Linked DNA regions of Pelodictyon luteolum DSM 273. The protein of the gene in region 2 interacts with the protein of the main gene of each other region in a pairwise test. Links are inferred from orthologs where the notes say so. Each region holds a gene or a part of one and is shown on either strand. Other genes may lie near its edges. The genes, in order: PLUT_RS02290, groL, PLUT_RS05515 and PLUT_RS07710.

Region 1 (3,452 bases), 120 kb from region 2 along the record:
ATGGTGATGTCGTTCTTGCCGTTCCGGCCGAATGGCGGGAAGTATCCGGCTGCAGATTGGTCGAGCTTGAGCGAGTCGCGCTCAACGAGCTGCATGATGGCGGCAGTCGTGGCGACAGCTTTTGTCAGGGATGCAATGTCGTAGACGGTGGAAGAATAGGCTGGCTTGGGGCTGAGTCCGCATCCGATGGTTCCGAAGGCTTCATGGAAGATTGTGTTGCCTCGGTAGATGACGGCGATGGAGGCTCCTGGAAAGACGTTTTCATCGACCCCCTCCTGCATAAGTCGCCGTACAGGAGTGAAATCAAACTCTTCGGCCCGGAGCGGAAACGCTGCAGGGCCGAATGTCATGAAAAGAAGAAAGGCGAGTGTTACTGGCCTAAAAAAGCGTGAAGCGGACATACCGTTCGGGCCGTTTTTTGAGGTCCACCATGAGGGTATCGAGCGATGAGAGTGCCTTGGTCAGGTTGTCGTAGAGTTCCGGGTTCCGGCGCAGCTGGCCGAGGGTGCCTTCGCCGCTGTTGATGGCAGTCATCAGGGAGTCGGTGGTGGCGGCCGCGTGCTGGATCTTTGCGATTGCATCGGTGGTGTTGTCTGCCAGCTTCGGGTCGTTGATGAGTTTCGGCAGCAGGCCGTTGCCGCTCGAGGCTTTGCGTGAGACGGTTGCAAGCTCGTCGGCTGTACTGCGGAGGCTGCTGATGGTAGCGACAAGTTCACTGCCCATTTTCTCATCGGAAATCAATCTGCCGGCAACGCCCTTTCCGCTCTGGAGCTGTTCGAGAAGGGTGTTGATGTTCTCCAGTGCCTTTGATGCTCCTGTGGTCAGCCCCGCCATGCCGTCGTTGGCGTCAAGTGCGATGAAGTCGCCGTCCTGGACCGGTTCGCCTTTTCCGGTCATGATGTCCACGTACTTGTCGCCAAGCACGCCGAGCGAGCGTATGGTCGCCTTGGAGTCCTTGGTGACGAGGTTTGCGTATTCGTTTCGGATCCTGAGATCGGCTACCACGAGAAGCGAGTCATTCTGGCTGGTGAACTCCATCTTCGAGACGGTTCCGACTTTCTTGCCCGATACCGACACGAAATTGTTTTCAGTCAGACCCTGCATGTTTCCAGCCAGCACCTTTACGGTGGTCACTCCGGTGAACAGGCTGCTGTTTTTTCCGATGACCAGCCCGAGATAGGCGGCAAAGCCTATGCCGAAGATGAAAAAAATGCCGGTCTTCAGGTCGCTCCATTTCAGTGCGTTGGGATTTCTCATGCCCGCTTGTTCGTTTGGTGTTACAGTTCAAGAATTTTGTCGGAGAGGATGGATCGGATGAATGGATGGTCCGATCCGTGCAGTTTGCTGGTGGCATCGTCAAAAATAATGCCGCCCTGATAGAGTACCGCCACGCAGTCGGCGACATTGAAAACGTCATCGATGATGTGGGTGACGATCACCGCCCCGAGGTTGTTGTGGTGTCGAAGGGAGCTGATAAGCGTCAGGATCTTTTTCGAGCTGACGGGATCAAGCCCCGCTGTCGGCTCGTCGAAGAGGATCATGTGAGGTCTGAATATCAGCGCCCGGCCGATGGCAACCCGCTTGCGCATGCCGCCGCTTAGGCTTTCGGGAAGCTGTTCTTCGTAGCCCTCAAGCCCTGCGAACTGGATCTGTTCGGTTACCCTTTCCTGAACCTCCTTTTCTGGGAGGTTGAGGTTTTCACGGAGGAAGAATCCGAGGTTCTGGCTGATGCTCATCGAGTCGAAGAGGGCGTTGCCCTGGAACACCATGCCCATTTTCCTCCGGATCGGATAGAGTTCCGACTCCTTCATTGCGGAAATATCCGTGCCGTCGACAAACACCTGGCCGGAGGTTGGCTTTATCAGTCCGAGCATCAGTTTCAGAATGGTGCTCTTGCCGACGCCGCTCGGTCCGAGGATCGCCTTGATGGTGTTGTCTTCAATGGTGAGGGAGACGTTTTTCAGGATCTCCTTTTCACCGTATTTCAAGCTGATATTGCGTAGTTCAATCATGCCGTTACATGTTTTCCAGGACGATCTTTGAAACATAGAAATTGGCGATCAGTACCAGTCCCGATGAAACAACGATTCCCTTGATGGTGGAACGGCCGACGCCGGAGGTTCCTCCGCTGGCTGAAAACCCGTTGAAGCTGCTGACGAGGGTGATGATGACGGCGAACACCGGAGCTTTTGCGAAGCCGACGACGAAATCCTTCAAGGCGAGCCGCGGGTATACCGAGTTCCAGAAAATGCCGGGGTCAAGGTGATGGTAGTGTTCGGCCATATAGGCCGCGCTGTACAGGCCGGCAAAGTCTGAGAGGGCCGTCAGCGGGAGGAACATGATGAGTGCGGCCAGAAGGCGCGGCATGACGAGCTTGGCTACGGGGTCAGTGCCGAAAGCCCTGAGTGCATCGATCTGCTCTGAGATCTGCATTGCTCCGAGCTCTGCTCCATTACGCGAACCGAACCGGGCGGAGAGCATGAGGCCCATAAGCAGGGGACCGAGCTCGCGGATGACGGAAATGGATGTGGAGCGGCCGAGCATGGTCTTGGCCCCGAAGTCCTCGAGGAGGTTGCCGACTTCGATTGCAAGCAGAGAGCCGATGGAGATGGCGCTGACGAGCACGATGGGGATGGAGTCTGCTCCGCAGATGGCCGCCTGGTCGAGGAAGTCCCGCCAGTAGCGCCGGATTTTCGGCATGGTGGCAAACGCCCGCACGGAAAAAAAGAAAAAGTCCTGCATGGTGAGGAAGAACCCTTTGATCCGCAGGGTCAGGTGGTGCCCCATGTTCCGTATGTGGGTTGCTGGCATGGCTAAAGGTACAATGCGGCAGGCACCGCCGGAGCGGTGAGGCCAGTAAAATGAGTCCGGATTATAGCAAAAATCGGGCAATTCACCAATCAGGGGTCCCTCAGGCCTTGACCAGCCTGCTTTTCATTTTCTCCACCCAGTCACCCGGAATCGTCACCCTGCCGAACGTGTCATCATCCCGATCCTTGAGGCCGTGGTAGTCCGATCCTCCCGAAAAGAGCATGAAGTACTCGTTGGCGATTTCCCGGTAATAGTTCTGCTTGTAGCTGTCGTGCGAGGGGTGTACGATTTCAATGCCGTCGAGCCCCACGGTAATCAGCTGTTTGAGGATTTCGTCGGGAGCGCTCTGTGCCGGATGCGCAAGGAAAGAGAGTCCCCCGGCTTCATTGATGAGCCGTATGACCTCCGCCGGATGCGTTTCGATGCTTTTGACGTAGGCTGGGCTGTGGGCTCCGAGGTACTTGCTGAACGCTTCGCTGAAGCTTTTCACATATCCTCCGTCCTGCAGCACCGCCGCGATATGCGGCCTGCCGACGCTGCCGTTCTGGGCCTTGAGAATAATCTGGTCAAGACCAATCTTTACGCCCATTTTGGCAAGTTTGCCCACCATGCGCTCCGCCCGTTCGGTGCGCAGGTGCCGG
Region 2 (3,343 bases):
TCCACCATCGGAGCTCCGCCGTTTTTGTAGTAGAGAACGGTGTTGGTGATGTCCATCACGAAAAGGACAAGTCCGGCAAGCCCTCCCCAGAAAAGCGAACGGCGGAGCTGGCCGCCTGAAAGCCAGATCGACTCCCAGCCACCATTCCGCCCGAGGAAAATGGCAAGGCCGATCGAGCCGATGACATACAGTGCCAGCGCCGGCCACTCCTGGAGCGGTGTGAAGTGCCCGGCAAGGCCGGACAGCCAGATCAAAACGACAAGGCCGAGCGCCAGGGGTAAGCTGGACATGCCTCTGGGGGATGTGGATCGGGTCATTTTCAGAAAATGTTTTACTGTAAGGGTCAGTCAATATACTGCGGTCGGACCTCATAATCAATCGGGTCGCGGATCCCCTGAAGCTCGAACGCCCTGAGCCTGCGGGCGCAGCTGTCGCAGACCCCGCATGCCCTGCCTTCACTCCTGTAGCATGACCAGCTGTGCTCGAAAGGCGCACCGAGCTCCATGCCGTTCCGGACGATCTGCGCCTTCTGCATGGCGATGAGCGGGGTAAGGATGGTGATGCCGGTTTCGGGCCTGGTGCCGAGCTCGATCACCCGGTTGAAGGCATCGTAGAAAACACGGCGGCAGTCGGGGTATCCCGACGAGTCCTCCTCCACCGCCCCGATAAAGAGCCGCTCCGCCCCTATCACCTCCGACCAGCTGACGGCCATGGAGAGGAAACAGGCATTGCGGAACGGAACGTAGCTGGTAGGAATGCCCGACCCCCGGAGATCGGCGCCGGCAACCGGCATGGAGTGATCGGTCAGCGAAGAGCCACCGATACGGCCGAGGAAATCTGCATTGACTTCCAGACGCTCCGTAATGGAATAATGATCTGCGATGCTGCGGAACGACTGCAGCTCCTTCTGCCAGGTACGCTGGCCGTAGTTGACATGCATGGCGGCAAGTTCGTACCCCTCGCGGTGCGCAATTGCCGTGGTGACGAGACTGTCCATCCCGCCGCTGAGAAGGAGAACGGCTTTCATCGTAATGGTGATGCTTATGGTGTTGAAAGAAACCTGTCTTTGAAGGTACAAAAAAAAAGAGGCCGTCTCAGCGTTGCAGCTGAGACGGCCTCTGTAAGAGAGAATGAGAGAAACGGGATCAGTACATGCCACCCATTCCACCCATGCCGCCCGGAGGCATTGCAGGCATGTCGGACTTGTCTTCCTTGATGTCGGTGATGCAGGCTTCGGTGGTCAGAAGGATGCTGGCAACAGATGCCGCATTCTCGAGCGCGCTGCGGGTAACCTTGGTCGGATCGACCACGCCGGCCGCCACAAGATCCTCGTACTGCTCAGTGCGGGCGTTGAAGCCGAAATCGCCTTCACCCTGCTTCACACGCTCAAGGACAACCGCGCCATCGGTGGTGCCGGTGTTGGCAACAATCTGGCGGAGGGGTTCTTCAAGTGCGCGGCGGATGATATCGATACCGGTCTTCTGGTCCTCGTTGTCTGCGATTGCGTTGGAAAGGCCCTTGATCGCACGGATCAGAGCCACACCGCCGCCGACGACAATACCTTCCTGCACTGCGGCACGGGTTGCGTGCAGCGCATCTTCAACACGGGCCTTCTTCTCCTTCATCTCGACCTCGGTGGAAGCACCGATGTTGAGGACGGCAACGCCGCCGGAGAGTTTTGCAAGGCGCTCCTGCAGCTTCTCGGTGTCGTAGTCGGAAGTCGACTTGTCGATCTGGCCCTTGATCTCGTTGATGCGTGCCTTGATCTCGTCCTGAGTGCCTTTGCCTTCGACAATGGTGGTATTGTCCTTGTCGACGGTAATGCGGGCAGCCTGGCCGAGATAGTTGACGGTGGCGTTCTCGAGCTTGTAGCCCTTCTCTTCGGAGATGACGGTACCGCCGGTGAGGATGGCGATGTCCTCAAGCATTGCCTTGCGGCGGTCGCCGAAGCCCGGAGCCTTCACGGCGCAGACTTTCAGGGTGCCGCGGAGGCGGTTGACGACGAGTGTCGCGAGTGCTTCGCCTTCGATGTCCTCAGCAATGATGAGCAGCGGCCTGCCGGACTGAGCGGACTTCTCGAGGATCGGAAGCAGCTCTTTCATGTTGCCGATCTTCTTGTCATGGATCAGGATCAGCGCGTCTTCGAGCTCAGCCTCCATGGTCTCGGAATTGGTCACGAAATAGGGAGAGAGGTAGCCGCGGTCGAACTGCATGCCCTCGACAACCTTCAGCTCTGTCTCCATGCCCTTTGCTTCTTCAACGGTGATGACGCCGTCTTTTCCGACCTTGTCCATGGCTTCTGCAATCAGCTCGCCGATTTCAGGATCGTTGTTGGCCGAAATGGTGCCGACCTGTGCGATCTCTTTCTTACCGGAGATGCTGCGGCTGATGTTGCGGAGCTCGGCGACAACCTCTTTCACAGCGCGGTCGATGCCTCTCTTGAGGTCGATCGGACGTGCGCCTGCGGCGACGTTCTTCAGGCCTTCACGGTAGATGGCCTGTGCAAGGACAGTTGCGGTGGTGGTACCGTCACCGGCAACATCGCTGGTCTTGGAAGCCACTTCGCGAACCATCTGAGCACCCATGTTCTCGATGGCATCATCGAGTTCAATTTCCTTGGCAACGGTAACGCCGTCCTTGGTGGAGGTCGGTGCACCGAATTTTTTGTCGATAAGAACATTGCGGCCGGCAGGTCCGAGCGTGACTTTCACGGTGTTGGCCAGCTTGTCGACGCCCACTTTCAGTTTGGCACGTGCGTCGGCATCAAAGAGAATATCTTTAGCAGTCATTGTAAAGCGTTCCTCCTGTAAGGGTTAGTAAGAATTATTTATGGCTCTCAGGCGAGAATGGCGAAAATGTCGGACTCGCGCATGATCAGGTAGTCCTCACCTTCGACCGAGACCTCGGTGCCGGAATATTTGCCATAGAGCACCTTGTCGCCGGCTTTGACCGGCATGGCGAGCAGCTGTCCGCTGTCGGACATCTTGCCGGCTCCGACGGCGACGACTTCGCCGTACATCGGTTTTTCTTTCCCGGTGTCGGGAATGTACAGGCCGCCCTTGGTCTTCTCTTCTGCGGGTGCGGGCTTAACAATAACTCGATCAGCTAACGGTTTCAAGTTCATTGTCTTCTCTTGTTTGGGTTTTGGATTAATAGTGCGATACTATTGTAAGGCAATTATTGTGTTCAGCGTTAGCACTCAACAACGCCGAGTGCTAACAGAACACTGCAGTATAAAAAAATTCACGCTCCATACAAACTGTTTTCAACAAAGATCGACATGAATATGCAGGAAGAAATTGAGAGCCGGCTGCAAAGCCTCGTCGGCAAGGTCGCCATGGAA
Region 3 (3,367 bases), 570 kb from region 2 along the record:
CCCTCGACAGCTTTCTCCGGAGGGACGAAGACGAGTCCGGCAGCCCGGGCATCGGCTACTGGATCAGCAGCATTGCCTTTGAAATCGTTTTCGGTATCCTTGCAAGCATCGTTGTCATGTACTTCTCGCGCAAGCGTGAATTCCGGGCGGATGCCGGAGCCGCAGCCCTGATCGGCGACCGCCGTCCGATGATCGAGGCCCTGCGTGCACTCGGAAGCATTGACGCCGGCAAACTGCCTAAAGAGATGGCGGCTAGCGGCATTGCCGGTGGCGGCATGATGGCGCTCTTCAGCAGCCACCCCCCTCTTGAATCCCGGATCGCAGCACTTGAATCAGCCCGCTGAGCCCCCTGCTCCCGGCCTTCTCCCGCACCCTTAAAGCCCCGTGCCGTATGACGGGGCTTTTTCTGTGCCCCGCCGCAACAGCATCTCTCGGGCTTGGTGTTACGGCAGTGTGTTACTCCGGGGTGAGGAGCAGCTCCTCACCGCTGCCGAAACAGCGCCTGCGGATGAGGAGCATCACCGAAACGGAGCTGACCGCCGTTGCCCCCACCAGCATGAGCATGACCACGATCTGGTAGCGTATGGCGATCAAGGGATCGGCTCCCGCCAGTATCTGGCCGGACATCATGCCGGGGATGAACACCAGCCCTACGCCCATCATGGCGTTGATGGAGGGGATCATGCCGGCTTTCACCGCAGCCCGGAACTGTTCGGCGCTCGCTTCCCGGTAACCGGCTCCGAGACAGAGCTTCATTTCAACCAGTTCGCGTTGCTGTCGCAGGTCCTTGAAAAAGCGCTCTATGGAGATGGCAAGCGCTGACATGGAGTTGCCGATGACCATGCCGCCGGCCGGAATGAAGTAGCGCGGCTCCCACCAGGGCGAGCTTCCGATGATGAGGCCGGAGACGAACACGGCGGTCACAAAATAACTGAGCAGCATGGTGATGAAGGTCGGCAGAAGGTAGGCAACCTGTTTTTCATTCACCCGGCCCTTGATGATGAAGATGGCCGAGGAGACCATGACGACGAACACCCCTGTGATCAAAAAGACATTGTCGGAGTGCAGGATATATGTCAGTACGTATCCCATGAGGAACAGCTGCGCAAAAGTACGCACGGTGCCGATGGCGATGTCCCGGTGCAGGCCGAGCTGGAAGATGAACGAGGAGATCTGCGCAAGGAGGATGAAGACAAGCGCAAGCAGGAGCTGGCCGATGGAGATGTCTATGATGGAGGTCATGGCTGCCGTGTAAGGGTGCGGTTCCGGAGAAGATACAGCTCAACGTGGGCACCGGAAGGACGATAGTCGCTGTGGGTGACGGTAATGAGGGTTTTCTTTTCACGGGTGTTGAGCCGCTCCATTATGGTAAACACCATGCTTGCGCTCAGGGCATCCAGTGCAGAGGTCGGCTCGTCGAGCAGGAGAAGGTCAGGCTTGAGCAGGAGTGTGCGCATAAGGGCAAGTCGCTGCTGCTGGCCGGTCGAGAGTTTCAGTGCGGGATGGGTGAGCTTGAGGTCGTCAAGATAAAAATCACTGAGCATCCGGCGGAGTTCGTCCTCTGCAGGTGCCTTGAGTCCATGGTTGGCGGCGAACGTGAAGGGAAGGAGGAGGTTCTCTTTTACCGATCCTTCCATCATCCGGGGAATCTGGGCAACGTAGCCGACGGCGCTTCTGAGTTTCGGGGGGGCAATGCCGGTGATGGGCTCCCCACGGTACAGGATGGTTCCGGACGTGGGGGCGGCAAGCCGGCAGATGAGGCGGAGCAGGCTCGATTTTCCGGTGCCCGATGCCCCTTTCAGGAGGATATGGCTCCCCTCCTCCACTGCGAGGGAGAGATGCTCGAAAATCGGCGATTGAGCGCCCTCATGGGTGAAGGAGAGATCACGGATTTCAAGGATTGGAGCCATCGCTGCCGTCCCCGGTGGTTTGATTTCGGGATCTGGAGGCCGGTTTGGGGCGAAGGAACAGCCAGCCGATGAGGGCGGTGAGTCCGAGAGCCGCAGCCCATATTGAGAGCGGGAATGCAGCGCCTCCTTCATACATGCTGTACAGGCCGAAAAGGAAGAAGATTACGGCAGCTCCGATGCCGACGGCTTTTTCCGGGAGCTTTTTGCCGAGCATACGCCCGAGTATGATGGCAAGACCGTCCGAGAGCACCATACCGACCGTTGAGCCGAGCCATACCGGTATGAACGGGGCCGTTGCGGCAAGCGTTACGGTGGAGAGCATGGTCTTGTCGCCGAGTTCGGCCATGAAGAAGGTTGCGAACACCAGCCAGAAGGGGCTCAGGGTGCGTCGGCAGGTACCGCTGTCCTCATCGTCAAGATGGTCGCCCCGAAGGGTCCAGAACCCGAATGCCAGAAACGCCACGCCTGCGCCGAACCGGATCCAGTCGACCGGCAGAAGATCGCCCATGAACCAGCCGATGCCGGCTGAAAACACGTGGATGAGGAGCGTGGCCCAGAAAATGCCCCAGAGTACCGTCCAGGTGTTGTAGCAGGTTGCCAGCGTGAGAGCGACCAGCTGGGTTTTGTCGCCGAGTTCGGCAAGAAATATCATGACGAGAGAGAGCCAGAACGCATCCATTTGAAAGTGGGGTCGGGAAATTATGGAATAGAATTGTCTAGATTTAACGGGTGAAAATAACACAAATTCATGAAGTATATTCTATCCGGCACCCGATTGGCAGAGTAAACCATGCAGGACAGCACCCCATTATGACACCCCGGATCCGAAGCGCAGCAGAAGGAGACATCGAGGCCTGTACGAGGCTGCTCGAAATACTTTTTTCAGAGGAAACAGAGTTTTCTCCCGATCCCCTGCGCCAAGAGAACGGGCTCCGGATGATCATCGCCCGTCCTGATTCCGGCAGGGTGTTCGTTGCCGAGATTGAAAGAGAGATCGTCGGCATGGTGCTCCTGCTCACTACCGTAAGCACGTTTCAGGGTAAAAAGGTTGCACTGCTCGAAGATATGGTGGTCGATCCCCGCTGGCGGAGAAAGGGCGTCGGAGCTCTCCTTCTCGACCATGCAATCGAGGCCGCTGCCCTTGAGGGGCTAGGGCGCATAACCCTCCTCACGGACGAGTGCAACACTGAAGCGCAGGCGTTCTATCGCTCAAGGGGCTTCCAGCCTTCAACGATGCAGGTATTCAGAAAAATGATCGATGAATCGTGCTGAAGAACATCCCCGCCACCATCATCACCGGCTTTCTCGGCTCAGGCAAAACAACCGCCATTAACCACCTCCTTTCGATAAAACCTGCAAAGGAGCGTTGGGCCGTCATCATCAACGAGTTCGGCCGCATCGGCGTCGACAGCCTGCTGGCTTCGCGGTCCGGAACAGCCACCATACGGGAGGTGCCG
Region 4 (3,442 bases), 1.0 Mb from region 2 along the record:
AGGCGTACAGAAAAGCCACACGAAAGCGAAACACGTCGATGCACTGGAGCGATGAGGCCAGAGAAGAACTGAACGGGCTGCCCTCGTTCCTTCGCGGACGCATCAAAACCGGGGTAGAAGAATATGCCGAAGAGATGGGCTACAGCACCATCACCCCGGCAGTCCTCAATGAAGCGAAAGCTGACCTTGGCGGCATGTAAGAAATCACTGCCGGATCACCACAATGCAGGAAAGGCCGGATGATCCGGCCTTTCCTGCGTTTAAGTGCATCATCCCGGGAAACGTTCAGCCGAAGATGTCGCGAGCTTTTTCAAAGAAGCTCTTCGCTCCCCCTGCACTGTGAGCCTCGGGTGCGATCGAGGGTGATTTGCGCAGGTCGCGGAGAAGATCCTTATCCTGTTGGGTAAGCTCTTTGGGCACATACACATTGACCCTCACATACTGGTCGCCCTTGCCCGAGCCCCGGAGATGGCCGATGCCATGACCCGGAATGCGGAGCATGGTTTCAGGCTGGGTGCCGGCGGGGATGGTAAGCTTTACGGCGCCCTCCAGAGTCGGGACATCGACCTTCGTGCCAAGCACGAGATCGGGGAAGCTGACGGCAAGGCTGTAGATGACATCATCGCCGTTGCGTACGAAGAGCTCATGCGGCTTCTCCTCGATCATCACGATCAAGTCGCCCGGAGCTCCGCCCCGCGGTCCGGAATTACCCTGTCCGCGGAGGGTGAGGTAGTTGCCCTCCTGCACACCGGCAGGCACATTCACCTTCACCGTCACCTCACCCTGCTTTATGCCCTCACCGTAGCATGACGGGCAGCGGTCCTTGACGATCCGACCCTCGCCGCCGCAGGTCGGGCAGGCTGCGATGTTGACAAACTGGCCGAACATGGTCTTTGAGGCCTGACGGACTTCTCCGGCACCGTGGCAGGTGGGACAGGTCTCTGTGGCTCCGGTTTTTGAACCCGAACCGTTGCACTCCTTGCAGGGCACCTGCTTTTTGATCTTGATTGTCTTCTCAACGCCCTTGGCAATCTCTTCGAGCGTGAGCTTCAAACGGATCTTCAGATCAACACCCGGAATCCCCGATGCAGCACGCCTGCGCTGTGAACCGCCACCACCACCACCGAACATGTCGTTGAATGCACTGAAAATATCGCTGAAATCCGCTCCGCCGCCATACTGGCCGCCACCGCCGCCCGATGCTGCCGAAGAACCGACGCCGGCATGGCCGAACTGGTCGTAACGACGTCTCTTGTCATCGTTGCTCAGTACTTCATATGCCTCGTTGACCTCCTTGAAATGATCCTCGGCGTCCTTGTTGTCTGGATTTTTGTCGGGGTGGTATTTCAGGGCCAGTTTCCGATAGGCCTTCTTTATTTCATCCTTGTCTGCCGAGCGGCTTACGCCAAGGACCTCATAGTAGTCTCTTTTCATCTCAATACCTGGAAAATTATGTCTCGATTCATTGCTCTCTGTCTGCCCAAATCCCGTTACCGGGCCACGATGACCTTCGCATGGCGCAGTACCCTGTCACCAAGGAGATAGCCTGTCTGATACTGTTCGACGATAGTCTCCGGTTCGGCATCGGGATGCTCGATCTGGGAAATGGCTTCGTGGAAATCAACATCGAGCTTCATTCCGATCGCTTCAATCGGCTTCACCCCTTTCGACTCGAGCCAGCGGTCAAGGTTTTTCTTCAACAGCTCCACGCCGTCAATATAGGGCTTGGCCGCAGCCGGGATCTCTTCGGGTTCGGGGACATTGGCAAGCACCCGCTCAACATCGTCGACAAGTGTGAGCAGGTCGCGCAGGACGTTGTCCGTCGCCCGCTGGGAAGCCATGACGGCCTCGCGCTCTTTCTGCTTGCGGAAATTCTCGAACTCGGCCGCACGGCGAAGGAGTTCATCGCGGAACTTCCCGTTCTGCTCTTTTTCTGCCTGCACCTCTCTTTCAAGCCCGGCAATCCTCGATTCCGGCGTTTCAACTGCCGCCGACTGGTCCGCCGCAGCAGTGCCTGCCTGTCCTTCGGTGTGCTCCTGTATCGTTCCTTCCCTGTCCTGCAATGGGTCTTCTGCTTTTTTCATCATTGAATCGAAAATTGTGTTTAGTTGACATCCGACAGTGTTGCTGTCAGGCAGTCCGCCATGTAGTTCAATACACGGACGGCATGTTCATAATCCATTCGTTTCGGCCCCAGTATCCCCAGCGTTCCAACCATGCTGCCTGCATAGTATGGCGCTGAGACGATGGTCAAATCCTCAGCCTGCAGTGCGCTGTTCTCACGCCCGATGCTGATCGACACGTCATGTCCGGCAGTGCGTTTGAGGTCCTGCTTCGGCGCGATGTCCTCGACAAGGCGGGCAACGCTGAACTTGTCTTCGATCATGGTGATCAGTTCCCGTACCCGTTCCGGCTGCTTGAATTCCGGTTGCTCCACGATGTACTCCGCACCCGAGATATACAGTCGCTCGAAAATGGGCGACTCGTCGAACAGGCTGTCTGCCGAGCGCACGATAAGATCCTTCAGGTTGGTGTCGCAGCTGCTGCCGGCCAGACGGCGGGTGATTGAACGGCGGATTTCCGAAAGTGTCAACCCCGAGAGCCGTTCATTGAGCAGGTCGACGACCTCGTCGACTTTCTGGCGCGTCAGTTCATGCTGCAGCTCCATGACAATGGTCTTGACGAACATCGACTGGATGGAAAGCACCACCATCATCCTGGTGGAACTCAGAAGCACCATGTCGAGCTTCTCGAAAACCGCATTCGACAGGGTCGGAGAAAGGACGACACTGAGCTGTCGCGAAATGCTCCCGAGAACCTTCGCAGCAGATACCAGGACCTCGGCCGAGGTCCCCCTTCCTTCCATGCTGATCGGACCGAAATCCGACTCCATCCGCCGCTTTTCCTCCTCGTCGATGCGCTGCACCTTCATGATGAGGTCGACGTAGTAGCGGTACCCGAGGTCGGTGGGAATCCGCCCTGCGGACGTATGGGGCTGGCTGATATAGCCTTCAGCCTCAAGATCAGCCATGACATTGCGTATCGTGGCGTCTGAAAGACCGAGGCTGTAATTCCTTGCTATGTACCTGGAGCCTACAGGAGCGGCAGTAACCACATACAGCTGGATGATGATCCCCAGCACCTGCCGTTCCCGCAAGTTCAACTCACGAGAACCCATCTGACTGTTACCTGTTTTGATACCTGACAGTACGCTGCCCGTACAGAAAAGGGAATGTACGAAAAACACTCCGCCGCGACAACATCGCACCGCCAGAGGAAGCACGGGGGAAGCCAACCGTTTGCCGTGAAGAAAAAACAATGCATGGGGGCAATTAATTTCATCGGGGAAGCCGCCCCTGAACGATCCTGTTCAGGCCTGCGTAATCTTTCTTTACCACGATATCCAGCATGCCCGCCTCTTCGAGGAGCTCCACCACCCCCC

The links.
Region 1: the proteins of groL (region 2) and PLUT_RS02290 interact in binary tests that used the Escherichia coli proteins (3 or more experiments, as listed by UniProt). The link is inferred for Pelodictyon luteolum DSM 273 from one-to-one orthologs.
Region 3: the proteins of groL (region 2) and PLUT_RS05515 interact in binary tests that used the Escherichia coli proteins (3 or more experiments, as listed by UniProt). The link is inferred for Pelodictyon luteolum DSM 273 from one-to-one orthologs.
Region 4: the proteins of groL (region 2) and PLUT_RS07710 interact in binary tests that used the Escherichia coli proteins (3 or more experiments, as listed by UniProt). The link is inferred for Pelodictyon luteolum DSM 273 from one-to-one orthologs.

What each region holds. Positions count from the first base shown.
Region 1 is NC_007512.1:517,317-520,768, forward strand. Bases 146-3,130 are described here. They hold PLUT_RS02290 (ABC transporter ATP-binding protein), read right to left. Parts: upstream 2,013-3,130; coding sequence 1,278-2,012; downstream 146-1,277. Other genes in these bases: PLUT_RS02280 (serine hydrolase domain-containing protein), read right to left, coding at 146-350; PLUT_RS02285 (MlaD family protein), read right to left, coding at 379-1,257; PLUT_RS02295 (MlaE family ABC transporter permease), read right to left, coding at 2,017-2,811; PLUT_RS02300 (PHP domain-containing protein), read right to left, coding at 2,912-3,130. Also shown: more of PLUT_RS02280, read right to left, coding at 1-145; more of PLUT_RS02300, read right to left, coding at 3,131-3,452. UniProt on the Escherichia coli protein: Part of the ABC transporter complex MlaFEDB, which is involved in a phospholipid transport pathway that maintains lipid asymmetry in the outer membrane by retrograde trafficking of phospholipids from the outer membrane to the inner membrane.
Region 2 is NC_007512.1:633,921-637,263, reverse strand. What follows is about bases 468-3,343. They hold groL (chaperonin GroEL), read right to left. Parts: upstream 2,790-3,343; coding sequence 1,146-2,789; downstream 468-1,145. Other genes in these bases: PLUT_RS02805 (hypothetical protein), read left to right, coding at 3,281-3,343; groES (co-chaperone GroES), read right to left, coding at 2,837-3,124; queC (7-cyano-7-deazaguanine synthase QueC), read right to left, coding at 468-1,027. Also shown: PLUT_RS02825 (CPBP family intramembrane glutamic endopeptidase), read right to left, coding at 1-290; more of queC, read right to left, coding at 344-467.
Region 3 is NC_007512.1:1,205,644-1,209,010, reverse strand. What follows is about bases 75-2,974. They hold PLUT_RS05515 (ABC transporter ATP-binding protein), read right to left. Parts: upstream 1,911-2,974; coding sequence 1,239-1,910; downstream 75-1,238. Other genes in these bases: PLUT_RS05505 (GNAT family N-acetyltransferase), read left to right, coding at 2,721-2,974; PLUT_RS05510 (TMEM165/GDT1 family protein), read right to left, coding at 1,894-2,589; PLUT_RS05520 (ABC transporter permease), read right to left, coding at 457-1,242; htpX (protease HtpX), read left to right, coding at 75-344. In the rest of the region: more of htpX, read left to right, coding at 1-74; more of PLUT_RS05505, read left to right, coding at 2,975-3,182; PLUT_RS05500 (CobW family GTP-binding protein), read left to right, coding at 3,176-3,367. UniProt on the Escherichia coli protein: Part of the ABC transporter complex FetAB, which is probably involved in iron export and enhances resistance to H(2)O(2)-mediated oxidative stress. Probably responsible for energy coupling to the transport system.
Region 4 is NC_007512.1:1,672,805-1,676,246, forward strand. The notes cover bases 290-3,264. They hold PLUT_RS07710 (nucleotide exchange factor GrpE), read right to left. Parts: upstream 2,088-3,264; coding sequence 1,491-2,087; downstream 290-1,490. Other genes in these bases: dnaJ (molecular chaperone DnaJ), read right to left, coding at 290-1,434; hrcA (heat-inducible transcriptional repressor HrcA), read right to left, coding at 2,105-3,178. In the rest of the region: PLUT_RS07700 (flavodoxin domain-containing protein), read left to right, coding at 1-200; more of dnaJ, read right to left, coding at 286-289; prmC (peptide chain release factor N(5)-glutamine methyltransferase), read right to left, coding at 3,339-3,442. UniProt on the Escherichia coli protein: Participates actively in the response to hyperosmotic and heat shock by preventing the aggregation of stress-denatured proteins, in association with DnaK and GrpE. It is the nucleotide exchange factor for DnaK and may function as a thermosensor.